2 regions of the Pseudochrobactrum algeriensis genome follow, and region 2 is predicted to be linked to the other one. Evidence: predicted binding sites of a transcription regulator. Region 2 holds the regulator's gene; the other holds the start of a gene.
The links. Region 2 encodes LexA, which represses DNA repair genes until DNA is damaged. Its sites were predicted from a motif close to TGTTCNNNNTGTGTTCNG; they were not measured.

Region 1 (9,267 bases), 1.5 Mb from region 2:
CTACCAGCGTTTGTGCCGCCGGATCACCGGCTTTGGCGCGTTCCATGCCGAGGTTGAAGGCTGTCAGATAAAGACCGCGCTGAAATGCACCAAAGGCCGGATCGGCAATTTTGTCTCCGAACCGGTTCTCGTTAAAAGCGGGCATGGCATCGGTCGTTGCCGGTTGCTGAAGCATATCAGATTTTTCAGCCTGATTTTTCGACCATGATCCGGCAAGTTCCGGAATAGTGAAGCCGGTTGAAACCGCCGGTACATCCATAGATGCGCCGGTCGGATCTGCCGGTTTATCCGTCTCTGTTTTGTCCGTTTTGGGCTTGTCAGCTTTGGACTTGTCAGCTTCAGGCACTGTTTTCTCAGGTGCCGGTTTTGCGGCCTCTGCAGCCATGACAGTGGTTGCCGGCATAGATGCCGCTGCGGCAACCAACCAGAAAGCACAGGTGCTGTTGAACAAAACGGATTTTTTCAGCATGGTCTAACTCTGTTACTCTTCAGTCTCAGCCGCACTCATCTCATCGAGCTGGCGGTTTGCATCGGCAATAACCTGTGCAGGATCTTCTGCGGAAAACACAGCGGTACCCAACGCGATAAATTCCGCCTGTGTGGCAAAACAAGCCGCGAGATCATCCAGTTTTGCACCGGCCTGCAAAATAGCAGGAATCTCAACCATTGCCGCCCACCATTCAGCCAGTGAAAGATTGCGCGGATGGGCTTCCGGTTTGGTATCTGCACCGATTTTGCCGAAGAACATATAGTCCGGCTGCAACTCACCGACTTCCAGCGCTGTGTGGCGCTCTTTTACATTGCCGGTGCCGACAATCATTCTCGGCGTATAGCGCTCAACTGCATCTGCAATATCAGCCAGAGAGCCTTCAATATGCACGCCGTCTGCGCCGACACGACCGGCAGTGCGGGTATCGTTCAGAATAATGGCTGCGGCACCTGCTGCCTGAATTTTGCCGACGGCCAATGTTGCAAAAGCCTGAAAGGATGCCTCGTCGGTTTTCCCATTGTCGAGAATGACGCTGGCAATGTCGCCTGCAGTCAGGGCTTTATCCAGCGTGGCAAGCAGCGTATCTGCTGTATGCCCTTCTGAAGAAGGAGAGGGGACAACCAGCACCAGACGCGGACGGTTTGCAGGAAATTTCATCAGATAAAGCCTCGTTGAGCGGGCGCCAATAGCCCATAAAAATGGCAAAGTTCGGGAATTGCATAGTGTAAAATATGCAATATACCGGTCATTATCTTCTGTTTAGAGCATATTTGCCAAAAGATAACGCGGTTTTTAAAGACAGGTGCAAAAACATCGGAGCGCTGTCCTTTTCCCCGAATTTCCCTTCGATCTTGATGCTAACAACTTATTGTCATTGTCGTTTTGTTTAGTTCTGGAAAATAATGTGATGGGGGTAAGCAGTAGCTTAGCCGCTTTCGTGTCCCATTTGAGTCGTATTGTTGTATGCAGACAAAAACTGTCTGCAGGACATGTTTTCGCTTCTTGAGAGATGAAAACATTCAGGCAAGTCAGGCAAAAGGCAGGCTGGCAATGACAATACATAATGCAGGACAGATGGTGAAAATGCGCGATACGCGTCTTGATGTTTTCAGGGCGATGGCATTGCTGACGATCTTCATCAACCATGTTCCGGGCACAATTTATGAGAAATTCACGCATCGCGAATTCGGTTTTTCCGATTCTGCTGAAGCTTTTGTGCTGATTTCCGGTCTGGCTGTTGCGCTTGCCTATAGTTCCAAATTTGTTGAAGGCAATCGTCTGTTGCTGTCATTGAAAATGGCACGCCGGTCGATGACGCTTTATATGGCGCAGATGATGACAACGCTCATCACACTGGCGATTTTCGGTTTTACGGCCATTTATATGAAACGGCCGGAAATGCTGGAAATGATTAATATCAAGACTGTGATGGAACAGCCTGCGCAGGCTTTTGTCGGTCTGGCCACGCTTGGCCACCAGCTCGGCTATAATAATATTCTGTCGCTCTATCTGGTACTGATGCTGTTTGCGCCGGTCATGCTTTATCTGTCGCGGATCAGCATTTCGCTGATGCTGACAATTTCCTGTTCGATCTGGTTTCTGTCCGGCTATTATCATATTGCGCCGGTGAATTATCCGACACAGGGCGTGTGGTTCCTTAATCCGTTGTCGTGGCAGTTTCTGTTCGCCATCGGTATTGGTGCGATGACCTATGTGAAGCAGGGCGGCCGCTTTGATCAGAACCGTCCGCTGATGATTGCGGCGATCGGTTATCTGGTTTTCTCCCTGCTGTGGCTACGTGTGACGCATCCGAACTGGGATATTTCCTTCGGCCTGCCTGCGGTGCTGACCGGTTTTGACAAGACCTATCTCTCGGCAACCCGTTTGTTGCATGTGCTGGCGCTTGCCTATGTGATTGCCGGTATTCCTGCGCTGTCGGAAAAAGCCCGTCTTGATATGAACCATCCGCTGGCCTTGCTGGGTAAACATTCGCTGCCGGTTTTTGTAGCCGGTACTATTCTGGCGATGGTTGGTCAGGCGCTGCGCCATGTTTATCCGGTGAGCCTGTCCTTTGACACCTTGCTGATTGCAGGCGGTATTATGGCTCAGTTTGCGCTGGTCTATTATCTGGAATGGCTGCCGCGCATCGGCTGGAAAGGCAAAGCAGTTTCGAAAAGCCCAGTGCCGGAAATCGCAAGATCCGCACGGGCGGCAGAAAGCCGGAAACCAGCTCCTATAGCTGTGAAGCCGCGTTCGGTTCCTGCGTCTTGAAAGTGGCAGAGCATGTCGCGGAAAAGTGGGCACCGGTTTTCCGATAACGACATGCGTAGAAATAAGGAAATAGAGCAAGCGCAGCGGATACAATTAAATGCGATAGGCTCTAGAAACTGAACTTACCGCATTAACCAAATATTAAAGTTAACAAAAGAATATAAGGCTATCCGGTTTTGCCGGATTCTTACCGAGTGGACTTGGTCCCTCTGTATGACGCCTCCCTGTTAAACTTCTGAGAGCCGCTTTTGCGGCTCTTTTTTTATTTCCGGACCTGCTTTGTTTATCCGCAGTTGAGAGCCGCTTTGTGGATAAAGAGTTTCTGAGAAAATTTGCGGGCAGGCGTTGCTGTTGGCAGAAAATACGGGCGATTCTGTTTAACTATCTGAACAGGCTTACTTTATTCGTCTGGATAGCATTATTTGCTCTGGCAAGCACAAAATCACAATTCATCTTTCTTTAACCATATTATTGCGCGAGCGTGTATGAGCGTGCATTTTGCTTGGATAGGCCATAGCCAAACGGTTTTTTACGATCACGCTTTGTGATGCAAACGAGTGAAGTGCAGCCTGATTATAGGGGATTCGCCTGTTTGGCCGGTTATAAACCGGAGAAAATACGGTGCCTTACGTGGTCGGAATGCTTGTCAAAAATTACAATTGCGGTTCAGTGAACTGCAGTTGCCAGTGAGCAGAACAAGATGATGGAACAGACACATCGCAGCGAAAACAGAGTGCCGGATAATATGATCCGTCTGTCGGAGCGTATGGTGTTTTCAGACAGTTTCAAACCGCTTTACAGTGAAGGTATGGCGCTGGTGGAAGAAGCCGCCGCTTATCTTGACGGTGAGGGGAAAGACGCTGCGCGTTCTCTGTCTCACAAGGCTGCAACACTTTATGCCGCAGAATCCATGCGTCTGACCTCGCGTCTGATGCATATTGCCTCCTGGCTTTTGCTATTGCGTGCCAGCCGTTCCGGCGATATGCCGCGCGAAATGGTGGCAAAAGAGAAGGCAAAGGTCAGTCTGGAAACCCATTCTGCCGGTGAAAAGACTGCAGGCTGGAAAGAACTGCCGCAGGCTTTCCGCGATATGATTGCGCATTCGCTGCATCTTCAGGATCGCGTGCGCTGTATGGATGGTGATAGCTATCATCAGCCGATCCGTGAACTGGTTGAGTGCAAGGGTAATCCGGTTTCGGATCAGATCGTTCTGTTGCGCACAGCATTTGGCAGTAATTGATCTGCCGGAGCATGTCGCGGAAAAGTGGGAACCGGTTTTCTGATAACGACATGCGTAAAAAATAAAGACAGAGCGAGCGCAGTGGCTATGATTAAATGCACACGCTCTGGTTTCATTTAATTGTCGCATGTTCGCGAACGCTAAATAAACCCATTTGAGCCAGACATGCTCTGGCATCTTCTCCTGTCTTTAAATTGCGATGTTTCCATTTTGTTCACATTTTGATTGTTGAATGCACCTTACACAAGGTAAGGTCAGCATATGAAACAGGCGATTCGCATTATTGGTATTGATCCGGGTTTGCGCCGCACCGGCTGGGGCGTGATTGAGTCCATGGGTAATTCCCTGCATTTTATTGCAGCGGGAACTGTCACCTCTGATGACAAAATGGATCTTGCCTCGCGTTTATGCCAGCTGCATGAAGGATTGAGCGCTGTCCTGCATCAGATGATGCCGGATGAAGCGGCTGTTGAACATACATTCGTCAATAAAGATGCGGCGGCAACGCTGAAGCTGGGGCAGGCGCGCGGTATTGCGCTGCTGGTGCCTGCACAGGCCGGATTGCGAGTGGCTGAATATGCGCCGAATGCGGTGAAAAAATCCGTTATTGGTGTCGGCCACGGTGAAAAACAGCAAATTCATATGATGGTCAAAGTGCTGATGCCGCGGGCGAGTTTTGATACCAGCGATGCGGCGGATGCGCTGGCGATTGCCATTTGTCATGCCCATAACCGGCACAGCCTGTATAATTTGGCAGAACTGAAGAAAAGCGGGAGGATTGCAGCCATATCATGATCGGGAAACTGAAAGGTGTTGTCGATGAAATTGCTGACGATCACGTCATTCTTGATGTGCATGGGGTCGGCTATGTGGCTTTCTGTTCTGCGCGCACGCTGGGCAATCTGCCTTCAGCGGGTGAAGCGGCAATTCTGCTGATTGAGACCTATGTGCGTGAAGATGTGCTGCGGCTTTACGGCTTCGGCACGGCATTGGAGCGTGAGTGGTTTCGTCTGTTGCAGAATGTACAGGGCGTTGGTGCCAAAGTGGCACTGGCAGTGCTGGGCACATTAACGCCGTCTGAACTCGCCAATGCCATTGCTTTGCGTGATATTGCTATGGTGTCCCGTGCGCCGGGTGTCGGCAAAAAAGTAGCCGAGCGCATTGTGACCGAGTTGAAAAATAAGGCGCCTGCATTTGCCGGTGATGCTGTGGCCAATATCGGACTGAAGCAGGAAATCGGTGAGGGTGTGGCTTCCACGGCAGTGAGTGATGCAGTTTCCGCGCTGAGCAATCTCGGCTATTCACGCGATCAGGCTGCCAATGCGGTGGCCAGTGCCTTGCGCGAGGCCGGAGAAGATGCAGATTCTGCCAAGCTGATCCGGCTTGGATTGAAAGAACTGGCGCGATAAGAGCGTTGCCTGAGAAAATGAAATGCGGGTGTAACTGATGAGTGATGAAGATCGTCTGATTTCTGCGCAAAAGCGCGGGGAGGATACGGACACGGCTTTGCGCCCGCAAAGCCTTGATGATTTTGTCGGTCAGGCGGCAGCACGCGCTAATCTGAAAATTTTTATCGAAGCAGCCAAAACCCGAGGTGAGGCGCTGGATCATGTGTTGTTTGTCGGCCCTCCGGGCTTGGGCAAAACCACATTGGCGCAGATTATGTCCAAGGAACTCGGCGTTAATTTCCGTTCCACCTCAGGGCCGGTGATTGCCAAAGCCGGTGATCTGGCTGCATTGCTCACCAATCTTGAAGACCGCGATGTGCTGTTTATCGATGAAATTCATCGTCTCAGCCCTGCGGTGGAAGAAATTCTCTATCCGGCGATGGAAGATTATCAGCTCGATCTGATTATCGGCGAAGGGCCTGCGGCACGCTCCGTCAAGATTGATCTGGCGAAATTCACGCTGGTGGCGGCGACAACCCGTCTCGGTCTTCTGACCACGCCTTTGCGCGACCGTTTCGGTATTCCGGTACGGCTGAATTTCTATACGGTTGATGAGCTGGAATATATTGTGCACCGCGGTGCACGGCTGATGCAGCTGAATATTTCCGATGATGGTGCACGCGAGATTGCGCGGCGTGCACGCGGAACACCGCGCATTGCAGGACGTTTGCTGCGCCGTGTCCGTGACTTTGCGCTGGTAGCAAAAGCAGACATTGTGGATGCGAAAATCGCCGATGAGGCGCTGATCCGTCTGGAAGTGGATAATATTGGTCTTGATCAGCTGGATCGCCGTTATCTTAATATGATTGCACGCAATTTTGGCGGCGGACCTGTGGGAATTGAGACGATTGCCGCCGGTCTGTCTGAACCCCGCGATGCGATTGAAGATATTATTGAACCCTATCTGATCCAGCAGGGCTTTTTGCAGCGTACACCGCGCGGTCGTGTGCTGACAGCACTTGCATGGCAGCATCTTGGGCTGACGGCACCGACTGATCTGGCTGCACGGCAGATCACCCTGTTTGAGGACGAAGCCTGATGCCGGATGTAGCAGTTCCAGACGATTTAAGCGCGGCTGAATCTGAAGTGATTAATGGCACGCTGACACCGGAAGGGCACCGGTTGCTGGCGCGGGTCTATTATGCCGATACGGATTTTTCCGGCGTGGTTTATCATGCCCGCTATCTGGAGTTTCTGGAGCGCGGCCGCACTGATTTTCTGCGTCTGAAAGGTGTGCACCATACGCAACTGGAAGAGGGGCAGCTTGGCGAGCCGATTGTCTGGATCGTGCGGCGCATGGAGATTGATTTCCGTTTGCCTGCCCGCATTGATGATATGCTGGTAATTGAGACTTGCGTGACTGAAGCTTCCGGTGCGCGGGTGACAATGCGCCAGCGCATTCAGCGCAAAAATGGTGAGCTGCTGATTGAAGCACAGGTCGAAGCGGCATTGATTAATAAGCAGGGTCGTCCGAAACGGATGCCCAAAGAGTGGAAAGCGCTGTTTACAGCTTAATTTTCGGCAGAGATTTTAATCATCAAGCCGGGACAATTGGGCGGGCATAATCCTGCGGCATATCAAAAATCGGGTGTGATCGCGCAGGCAGTGCTGAATAGGCACAGCCTCAAAACCGGCGGCGAAAAATCAGGCGCAGCACGTAAAATTGCCCGCAATAGTGCGAATCCTAACTTATCTTTAACCATAATAGTTCATCTTTAGTCTAAGACGGAGAGGTGAGGGCATGAATCTGCCTGTCGCCTTCCTTTCACCAAAATTAACCGTAAAAAGCAAAACAGCCGGTCATGCACAAGATTGTGTCCGGCACTATGCAGATACGGCGCAAAGCAATTCGGCGGGCCGTGCAGGCAAACAATGCATCCGGACCGCTTAAGGTAACAACAGATCGAAACGGTTGCGCAGAAAACTGCGCGGTGAACCGTTTTGCTTTTGCCGCCCGGTGATGAGCCGGGCGTTTGGATTCGAGGACAGGTGACAAATGGAAACGCTACCCATTGCAGCACATACAGCTGATGTCAGTCTCTGGGGACTGTTCATGCAGGCCAACTGGGTTGTGAAACTGGTCATGCTGGGCTTGCTGGCTGCCTCAATCTGGACATGGGCGATTATCGTCGACAAGACACTGGCCTATCGCCGTGCAACAAGTGCGATTGAGCGTTTTGAGCAGGTCTTCTGGTCCGGCCAGTCTTTAGAAGAATTATACCGCAATCTCGGTGAACGCCGTACCACCGGCATGAGCGCCATTTTCATGGCAGCGATGCGCGAGTGGAAAAAGTCTTTCGAAAAAGGCGCCCGTTCCCCGATTGCGTTGCAGATGCGTATCGAAAAAGCGATGGATGTGGCCTTGGCGCGTGAAAACGACAAGCTGGAATCACGCCTCGGTTTTCTGGCCACCATTGGTACATCCGCACCATTTATCGGTCTGTTCGGTACGGTTGTTGGTATTATGACCTCGTTTATGGCGATTGCCGCTTCCAAAAATACCAGCCTTGCCGTTGTGGCACCGGGTATTGCGGAAGCATTGCTTGCAACGGCGATTGGTCTTCTGGCCGCTATCCCTGCGGTTATTGCCTATAACAAGCTGACCGCAGACTCGGCAAAAATCACCGCACGTATGGAAGGTTTTGCCGATGAGTTTTCGGCCATACTGTCGCGACAAATTGATGAGAAGCTGACGCCGCGCGGATAAATTATCCGGTTTGTGTGCGTCAGTCGTTTTAAATTCAGGCCGGATATCAGGTCAAAAGATTAAGGCCGGAAGGTTCCAGATATGGGTATGTCATTAGGAAGTCAGGGCGGAGCAGGCGGTCGTCGCAGACGCGGCGGCAAGAAGGCTCCGATGAGCGAAATCAACATCACACCTTTCGTGGATGTGATGCTGGTGCTGCTGATTATCTTCATGGTGTCCGCACCGCTGCTCACCTCCGGTGTGCCGATTGATCTGCCGGATACGCAGGCCAAGGCGCTGAATGCCGATACTCAGCCGATTACCGTCTCCGTGAATGACAAGGGGCAGGTTTATTTGCAGGAAACCGAGATCGACATTGCAGAAGTGGTGCCAAAACTCGAAGCTATCGCCAAAACCGGCTATGAAGAGCGCGTTTTTGTGCGCGGCGATAAAAATGCCGATTACGGTACTGTGATGAAAGTGATGTCACGTATTTCCGCTGCCGGTTTCAAGAATATCGGTCTGGTGACCCTCCAGGAGCAGGATAGCTGACGCCATCATGAAGGCAGGTCTGACTTCCTCAACACTCATCCATGTGGTCATTATCGGCTGGGGACTATTCTCGTTCTCTTCGCCGAAGCCTTTTGACATGACTGATACTGAATCCTTCCCTGTCGATATTGTACCGATTGAAGATATTTCACAGGTACAGCAGGGCGATAAAAAAGCGCCGAAAGCGGAAAAAGCAGCACCAAAACCAACGACTAAGCCGAAAACGGTTGAGCAGGCGGAAAATGCCGGCGACAGCGAGCTTGATCTGAAAACACCGCCGATGCCGAATGAAAAGCCGAAGCCTGTTGAAACCGCAGAAGCGGCTAAGCCTGCGGAAAAACCGGCTGAAAAGCCGGAGCCTGTACAGGAAAACAAGCCGGAACCAAAACCGGAGCCGGTTAAACCGCCTGAACCGGTGAAGCCGCCGGAGCCAAAAGTGGAGCCGAAGCCGGAACCAAAGGCTGAGGTGAAGCCGGATCCTGTTGCGGAAGCAATTGCGCAGCAGCCGGAACAGGCTGAAGAAGTCAAATTGCCGGATCGCGTTCCGGCGCCGGAAGCCAAACCGAAACCGCAACCAACG
Region 2 (9,267 bases):
GTGGTGGAATTTAGTTTATAAAACGCGCTTTGTGAGATTTGAATATTGTGGAACAATAAAAAAGGCTCCCGAAGGAGCCTTTTTTATTCGTAAGAACCGAATATTGATCTGAGATAGCGCTCTCAGATATCCGGCACAGATTATTTGCGTTTTGCCAGCGGTACGAAATCGCGCTGTGCGTAGCCTGTGTAAAGCTGACGCGGACGGCCGATTTTCTGCTGCGGGTCTTCGACCATTTCTTTCCACTGGGCAACCCAGCCGATGGTACGGGCAACGGCGAAAAGAACAGTGAACATTTCTGTCGGGAAGCCGAGAGCCTTCAGTGTGATACCGGAATAGAAGTCGATATTCGGATAGAGCTTCTTCTCGATGAAATATTCATCGGTCAGTGCAATATTTTCCAGTTCCATCGCAACATCGAGCAACGGATCATCTTTGATGCCGAGTTCGCCGAGTACTTCATGCGTGGTTTTCTGCATGATGCGGGCGCGCGGATCGTAGTTTTTGTAAACGCGGTGACCGAAGCCCATCAGACGGAACGGATCGTTCTTGTCTTTTGCCTTGGCGATATATTCAGGAATACGGTCAACCGAGCCGATTTCAGCCAGCATGTTCAATGCAGCCTCATTAGCACCGCCGTGAGCAGGGCCCCAGAGGCAGGCAATACCGGCAGCGATACAGGCAAACGGGTTCGCGCCCGAAGAACCGGCGAGACGAACGGTCGAAGTCGAAGCGTTCTGCTCGTGATCCGCATGAAGGATGAAGATACGATCCATAGCGCGTGCCAGAACCGGATTGACCTTATATTCTTCGCAAGGCACTGCAAAGCACATGCGCAGGAAGTTGGAAGCCAGATCAAGATCATTCTTCGGATAAACGAAAGGCTGACCGACATGATATTTATAGGCCATTGCAGCCAGTGTCGGCATTTTCGCCAGAAGGCGGATCGAAGCAACCATACGCTGATGCGGGTCAGTAATGTCGGTTGAGTCGTGGTAGAAGGCGGACATGGCGCCAACGCAGCCAACCATTATGGCCATCGGATGCGCATCGCGGCGGAAGCCGGTAAAGAAGCGCGACATCTGCTCATGCACCATAGTGTGGCGGGTCACGCGGTAGTCAAAGTCTGCTTTCTGGGTCTTGGTTGGCAGTTCGCCGTAGAGAAGCAGGTAGCAGGTTTCAAGGAAATCGCCCTGTTCGGCGAGCTGTTCGATCGGATAGCCGCGATGCAGGAGAACGCCTTCGTCACCGTCAATATAAGTGATTTTGGATTCGCAGGAAGCGGTTGAAGTGAAACCAGGATCGTATGTGAAGGAATTTGTATTCTTGTAAAGCGGGCCGATTTCGACGACATCTGGTCCGATTGTACCTTTGCGGACCGGCAATTCGGTCGAATTGCCATTTAGCGTGATTGTCGCTGTCGTATTAGACATACTGGTTCCTTTCATCATCGCGCTCACTGCTCGTGGATAGCAGTAAATTTGGAGCATAATGCCGAAAACGGGTGTTTCGGTTTAGTCTTATGCATAGAAACATACAGTTAGGGTATTTTTACCGGCGCTGCCAGTTTGAAAAATATCCTTAAGCCGCCGTCACTCAAAATTCATGATATTTGTGAATGACGGCCTGCAAAATTTATGGCTCAAACTATCGTAAATGTTGGAGGTTGCAATGTGGAAATTTGCGTTTTTCTGAACAAATTTCTGTCAATTAGCCATTCTTACGACAGAGGCCGGTTTTTGAAAATCACACTCCTGTGTTCAGGACGTGTTTGAAGCCGTATTCTGTTGAAAGAACACGGCTTCTGGCAGGCTTTATACGACCTGATCCTGAATACGTCCGAGCGCTTCTTCGCGACCCAGAACCACCAGAACGTCAAAAACGCCCGGTGAAGTGGCGCGGCCGGTGAGGGCCGCACGCAGAGGCTGGGCAATTTTGCCAAGCTTCAGGCCGGTTGATTCCGCATGGGCGCGGACAACGGCATCCAGCGCATCAGCATTCCACTCGGCAGCTTCCAGCTTCGGCAACACATCTTTGAGTATTGCACGGCCTTCATCATTGAGCAGGCTTGCAGCTTTTTCATCCAGCGGCAGCGGACGGGAAACGAACAGGAATTTCGCACCGTCTGCCAGTTCCACCAGCGTTTTTGCACGGTCTTTGAGACCCGGCATTGCTGCAACAAGCTGCGCACGGCGCTCATCGGTCAGCAGAGCCTGCAATTCTGCACCACCTTCAATATAAGGCAGAACATCGATCAGCGCCTTGGTAAGCGTTTCTGAATCGCTGGCACGGATATGGTGACCGTTAATGGCTTCCAGTTTCTGGAAGTCAAAACGCGATGCGCCCTTGTTGATGTCTTTGGTATCAAACCATTCAATCATCTGCTCAATGGTCATGATTTCATCATCACCATGGCTCCAGCCGAGGCGAACCAGATAGTTGCACAGTGCTTCAGGCAGATAGCCCATTGCACGATAGGCCTCAACGCCGAGCGCACCGTGACGCTTGGAGAGCTTGGCACCATCCGCACCATGGATCAGCGGGATATGGGACATTTTAGGCACATCCCAGCCCATTGCCTGATAAATAACAGTCTGGCGGGCGGCATTGGTCAGATGGTCGTCACCACGGATAATATGGGTAACGCCCATATCATGATCGTCGACCACAACCGCATGCATATAGGTTGGCGCGCCGTCGGAACGCAGAATGATGAAATCATCCAGATCCTTGTTCGGGAAACGGACTTCGCCCTGCACATCATCCAGCACAACGGTTTCACCTTCTCGCGGCGCTTTAATGCGGATAACCGGCTTCACACCTGCCGGTGCTTCCGACGGATCGCGGTCACGCCAGCGGCCGTCATAGCGCGGCGGGCGGCCTTCAGCACGCGCCAGTTCACGCATTGCGTCCAGTTCTTCCGGTGAGGCATAGCAATAATAGGCTTTACCGGCTTTCACCAGTTCTTCAGCAACTTCGCGGTGGCGCGGTGCGCGTTCCCACTGGGAGATGGCATCGCCGTCCCATGTCAGGCCGAGCCATGTCAGACCTTCAAGAATAGCTGCCGTTGCCGCCTCTGTGGAGCGCTCGCGGTCGGTATCCTCAATGCGCAGCAGCATCTTGCCGCCGGTATGTTTGGAATAAAGCCAGTTAAACAACGCTGTACGAGCGCCACCGATATGCAGATAGCCGGTCGGTGAAGGCGCAAAGCGGGTAATAACGGGTGATGACATCAGTCGCTCCGTATCTGCGGCAAGGTTACAGGATCTTACGCTTATATCCGAATATATCGGCTAAAGAATGTAACTGGCCGCCTCTCGATTTCTTGTGCTGTTCATGTAGCATAGGCAGCACAACGTGCAAGACTTGATGCAAAAATCAAAGCGCAGAACCGGTGTTTAACGCCGCTCAATGCAAGATTCCTGCGTGAAATAGGCTGTTTTGGACGTATAATTGTGCAGCTGTCAGGTGCGGGGGCAATTCAGACAGCATGGCGAATGGTTATGGCGGTGAATGTGGCCATCAGGCAAGCAAGACTGAGTCCCGTCATGATGATGGCGGGTCAGGGAGTGCTGCTGTCCGGTCGAAGCATAGCAGCGGATTAACTGCCGAGCAATTCATGCTCGGTTTTGCTCCGGTGCCGGATGCAGAGATTATCCCCGATGATGGTGCTGTTTATAGCGGACGAAAGCGGGCACGGATCATCCGGCTCAATCTGCGGGAATATTGGCAGCGTTTTCTGGATAATATCTGTGATGCTCTGCTGTTTGAATATGAACGCGGGACGGTTTTCCTGTTGTTGGCCGTTGCGAGTGGAGCAGGGGCGGTTCATTATTTTTCCCTGAAGGCCGAACCATACTGGATAGAGCTGTTTGTGCCGGCATGTCTGTTCGGCTGGCTGCTGTTTTTGCTGCGGGATACGCTGATAAGGCGCATCAGCCTTATACTGATATTAGCCTTTATGACCGGTATGCTGGCTGCGAAATGGGAGACGCAGCGCTATGCAACGCAAATGCTTGGCAGTTCTGTTTCAACCACTCTGACGGCGCGGATTGTCTCGCTCGAGCAGGAGGCTGAAGACAATGGCAAAGCCGGACGCTGGCGTATTGTTGCCGATGTGCTGACAACGGAAAAACCGCATTTGCGCTATGCGCCGCAGCGGTTGCGGCTCTCTGCCCGTGATTTACCTGCACAGGCTGAAACCGGTTCTGTTCTGAAAGGAGCGGTGCGATTGCGTCCCCATGGCGGGCCGGTACGTTCCGAGCAGTATGATTTCGCATTTCATGGATATTTTCGCGGCATTGGCGGTAATGGCTTTTATCTCGGCGTGCCGAAACTGGTCGATGATGACTTTGCAGGTGATGCAGTATCAAAGAGCTGGACTGCTTCAATTGAGGCGCTGACCGGTCAGATACGGGCTGTAATCGGCGGGCGGATTATGCAGGCATTGCCCGGCGAAGAAGGGGCGGTGGCAGCAGCGCTGATCTCCGGCCAGCGTGCAGGGATCAGCGTGACAACCAATGAGGCGCTGCGCATTGCAGGATTGGCGCATATTCTCTCAATTTCCGGCCTGCATCTGGCGCTGGCAGCAGCTATTGTCATGGTGAGCCTGCGTGGCATTGCGGGACTGTTCCCGTCTTTAGCGCTGTATTATCCGGTGAAGAAAATCGCCGCACTGATTTCGCTGTTTTCTTCCGGTTTTTATCTGGCTTTGTCGGGTGCAGATGTGGCGGCACAGCGTAGTTTTATCATGCTGGCCGTGATGCTTTGTGCGGTGATTTTAGATCGTAAAGCTCTGACCTTGCGCAATCTGGCGATTGCAGCGCTGTTCAGTATTCTTGTGACACCGCATGAAATTCTGGGGCCGAGTTTTCAGATGTCTTACTCGGCAACCGGTGCGCTGATTGCAGGCTTTGCATGGTGGAAATTACGCAAGAGACAAAGCAATGAACAGGTAATGCGGCAGACGACATTGGGGGGTAAGCTCAGGATTTGGCTTGGCGGGATTGCGGCGACTTCGCTTTTAGCCGGTACGGCCAGCGGGCTTTTTGCAGCCTTTCATTTTAACAATATGGCACCGCTTGGCATGCTGGGAAATGCACTGGCACTGCCGGTGATCTCGGTACTGATTATGCCTTTCGCTGTGCTATCTCTGCTGCTGATGCCTTTAGGACTGGAATGGCTGCCTTTACAGGTGATGGGCAAAGGCATTGAGCTGGTCAAATGGATTGCGCATTTTGTTGCCGGACTTTCCCCTGATCTGGTCCCCGGCCTGTTGCCCGTGCCGGTATTGTTGCTTTGGACAGCGGCAATGCTTACAGCAATGATCTTTACCAGTCATTTGCGGCTGATATCGCTGTTCTTTCTGATCCTTGGCGGGATTGTACTGAGTATGAACACTTTGCCGGATATTATTATCTCGGAAGATGCCAGACTGGTTGCAGTCCGCCAGAACAATAGTCTTTATGTAAACCGTGCGCGACCGGCTGCGTTCACAACGGATAACTGGCGCAAGGCCTACAGAATCCATGAGGTTAAAACGCCGGATAATAGCAGCGCGGCAAATTCCGGAGGTTTTGTCTGTGAGGACGGGTTATGCAGTTTTGATCTGCAAAACGGGCAGGTGCTGATCTATGCGGAAAACCGGTCTGCGGCAGATATTGCCTGTAATATCGGTGATATTATCGTTCTCGCTTATGCGGGAAACCTGTCTTGTCCCGATAGAAAAGCCAGCATTATTACAGGGGCAGTAACGCGAAGTGCCCCTGTTATCATCACCCGCCAGCAACTGGCACTACAAGGCGTGGCAGAGATTTATCTGAAACCGGATAGCCACAAGCATACAGACAAAGCACAAACTCTTTTTCCAACTATGCAGCAAAGTGCGACTATAAAGGCGCAAGTGCATCAAGCTGGTTTGGCATATAAGCCGGAACAGGCGCAGGTCGTGTTTGCAGTGGGAGAGCCGCAACGACCTTGGCATAGCTACCGCCTCTGGTCCCGTGCTGCCCGCAATCTGGAAGATCCAAAATAAGAACTGTCACACCTTTTTCTGACCGTAGCTATTATGAATGCGTAGTCACAGCATAATAGTGCAGCGAAAATAGCTTGTAGGGCACTATTTGTATCGGGAGGTGCAATACTTAAAATGGCCCGTTATTGCCCATGCAAGAATATGCAGCAGGAGCAATAAACTGCCTGTAGTTGAAAACCGGCAGTAATGCCGGTTTCCGCTCCGCTGGCATATTAGTAGCGGCGTACCAGACCAACCAGTCTGCCCTGAACACGTACGCGGTCAGGACCGAAAATACGGGTTTCATAGGCCGGATTGGCAGCTTCAAGCGCAATAGATGCGCCTTTGCGGCGGAAGCGTTTGAGTGTTGCTTCTTCATCATCGACCAGAGCCACAACGATTTCACCGGCATTTGCAGTATCACCACGGCGGATAATCACTGTATCGCCGTCGAGAATACCGGCTTCGATCATCGAGTCGCCTTTAACTTCCAGCGCATAATGCTCACCGCTGCCAAGCATTTCCGGTGGCAGGGTAATCATATGGGTCTGGGATTGGATCGCAGAAATCGGTACACCGGCTGCAATACGCCCCATCACCGGAACACTGATACCGGCAGGTGCTTCCGGATCGGCTGCAGACGCTGCTTTTTTAGGCAGTTCGGTGACATTCTTTTTGCCGAGATCGCCTTCAATGACACTTGGTGAGAATTTTTTCTGGCTGTTGAGACCTGGTGCAATCGAATCCGGTAAACGCACAACTTCAAGCGCACGCGCTCTGTTTGGCAGACGACGGATAAAACCGCGTTCTTCCAGAGCTGTAATCAGACGGTGAATGCCGGATTTGGAAGCGAGATTGAGCGCCTCTTTCATCTCGTCAAACGAAGGGGGAATGCCGCTTTCCTTCAGGCGGTCATGGATAAACAGCAATAATTCATGTTGTTTACGCGTCAGCATTATACGCTCCCAAAGCCTTTATATTATCTGCCGTTTACTGAAATTATGGTGGCAGATAATGAAGTCGTGCGGACTAAACGCATAACCGCATGCACGGGGCGCGGTTGCGAGAATCAATTTTTAAAACAAACCCAGAACGAACACTATATGTTCCAGTATTGTTCTGCAAGGCTTTAAAAGTGATTAATCCGATTGTTTAAAGGATTTCAGCGTATCATCAGGATTTGACAGCGATCACCGGCTTTAGCTGTTTCCGCAAAGGGCTCACGGATCAGCAGAGCATCCGCACGGGTAATGACGGTCAGCATGGAAGAATCCTGCACCGGCAGAGGCGTTGCCAGTAACTCGCCATCGCTGTTGCGGGTTAGTGCCGCACGGGCATAATCGCGGCGGTTGCCATTGGCAGCCATGTCCTGTGCCAGTCTGGCGCCGGCAATATAGGTGGTCGCGGCTTTGCCTGCCAGACGCGCAACCAGCGGCGCCAGAAACACATAGGAACAAACGAGACTGGAAACCGGATTACCTGGAAGACCAAGAACGAGCAGGGGCACTTTGCCTTCGCGATCCAGCTGGCCGAACATCAGCGGTTTGCCCGGACGCATGGCGATTTTGTAAAAGCCGAGTTCAACGCCGCAATTGGTCAGTGCTTTATGCACCAGATCATGATCGCCGACGGATGCGCCGCCAAGCGTAATCAGAATATCTGCATCCGAAGCTGCAACATTGCGAATGGATTGTTCGATAAGGGCCAAATCATCCGGCACAATGCCCAGATCATCTGCCGTGCCGCCATTGCGCCGTACAATTTCTGCGACACCATAACTGTTGGAGCTGACGATCTGATCTGCCGCAGGAACAGTGCCCGCAGGCACAAGCTCATTGCCGGTAGCAAGAATAGCTGTTTTAGGGCGTTTATAGACTTGCAATTGTGCGTGGCCGGACGCTGCAGCCAAAGAGAGCGATGCCGGATCAAGCAGATGACCGGTTTGCAGCAGACATTCGCCATCTTTGAAATCCAGCCCGCTGAAACGGATGTGACGGCTCTTGCCCACATCCCGTAACAATGTGACCAGATTGCCTTCCTGCAGCGTGTCTTCCTGAATGACAATCGTGTCGGCACCGGCAGGCATTGGCGCACCGGTAAAAATACGCACAGCCTCACCGGATCTGACTGTACCGTCAAAGCCTTTGCCTGCAGCAGATTCACCGATGACTTTCAGTGTCACCGGCAGTTGTTCTGCATCAGCAAAGCGAATGGCATAGCCATCCATAGCCGAGGCATCAAAAGGCGGTTGATTGAATGAGGCAAAGATCGAAGTAGCAAGAACACGGTCACCGGCTTCATGCAGAGCGACGTGCTCATGGCCGGAAGGCATTTTATCCGCGAGCAAAAGCCGCAAAGCCTCATCAACCGGTAATAATGCCATGAAACCTACCCCGTAAAAAATAAGAGCGATATGCTAAGAGCGCTGCCAGTCACCGGATTTACCGCCGGTTTTGCTGTCGACGGCGATATTGCCGATGACCATGCCTTTATCGGCAGCTTTTGCCATATCATAAATCGTCAGGCAGGCGACGGAGACAGCTGTGAGCGCTTCCATTTCCACACCGGTTTTGCCGGTCAGTTTGACTGTCGCACTGACCCGCAAACCAGGCAGCGCCTCATCCGGCTCGATATCAACCGAGACTTTGCTCAGCATCAATGGATGGCAAAGCGGTATCAGATCAGATGTTTTCTTTGCGGCCATAATACCGGCAAGACGGGCTGTGCCGATTACATCGCCTTTGGCTGCATTGCCGGAAAGGATCAGCTCAAGCGTCTGTTTTTGCATCGTGACACAACCCGATGCGGTCGCAATGCGCATAGTCTCGGCTTTGTCGCCGACATCGACCATATTCGCAGCGCCGCTTTCATCGAGATGTGTCAGCTTGCTCATAATTTACTCTTTGCCGGTCAGGAGTTTGCGGGTTGCACTGGCCACATCCTGCTGGCGCATCAGGCTTTCACCGATCAGGAAGGTGGAGATGCCGGATTTCTGCAAACGCAGGCAATCATCATGGGTGAAGATACCGCTTTCACCAACCAGCAGGCGGTCATCCGGCACCATGGCTGCCAGACGCTCAGAAACTGCAAGATCAACTTCGAAAGTACGCAGGTTGCGGTTGTTGATGCCGAGCAGGCGTGAAGACAATTTGAGTGCCCGTTCCATCTCCGCTTCATCATGCACTTCGATCAATGCATCCATGCCAAGCGAAAAGGCTGTGTCTTCCAGCTCTTGTGCCATAGCATCGTCAACA

Region 1: the regulator LexA is predicted to act here: its motif matches at 4,202-4,219, upstream of ruvC (crossover junction endodeoxyribonuclease RuvC).

Annotation. Positions count from the first base shown of each region.
Region 1 covers NZ_CP075361.1:2,828,399-2,837,665, reverse strand. Annotated here, with positions in the region: gene KHQ09_RS15170 (tetratricopeptide repeat protein) at 1-469, opposite strand, end outside; gene KHQ09_RS15165 (thiamine phosphate synthase) at 482-1,147, opposite strand; gene KHQ09_RS15160 (OpgC family protein) at 1,541-2,761, shown strand; gene rcdA (protease adaptor protein RcdA) at 3,495-4,001, shown strand; gene ruvC (crossover junction endodeoxyribonuclease RuvC) at 4,263-4,796, shown strand; gene ruvA (Holliday junction branch migration protein RuvA) at 4,793-5,410, shown strand; gene ruvB (Holliday junction branch migration DNA helicase RuvB) at 5,448-6,488, shown strand; gene ybgC (tol-pal system-associated acyl-CoA thioesterase) at 6,488-6,964, shown strand; gene tolQ (protein TolQ) at 7,446-8,156, shown strand; gene tolR (protein TolR) at 8,238-8,687, shown strand; gene KHQ09_RS15120 (hypothetical protein) at 8,695-9,267, shown strand, end outside.
Region 2 covers NZ_CP075361.1:1,345,287-1,354,553, forward strand. Annotated here, with positions in the region: gene gltA (citrate synthase) at 141-1,433, opposite strand; gene gltX (glutamate--tRNA ligase) at 1,815-3,233, opposite strand; gene KHQ09_RS08320 (ComEC/Rec2 family competence protein) at 3,491-6,034, shown strand; gene lexA (transcriptional repressor LexA) at 6,247-6,969, opposite strand; gene KHQ09_RS08330 (molybdopterin molybdotransferase MoeA) at 7,176-8,396, opposite strand; gene moaC (cyclic pyranopterin monophosphate synthase MoaC) at 8,430-8,906, opposite strand; gene trpC (indole-3-glycerol phosphate synthase TrpC) at 8,910-9,267, opposite strand, start outside.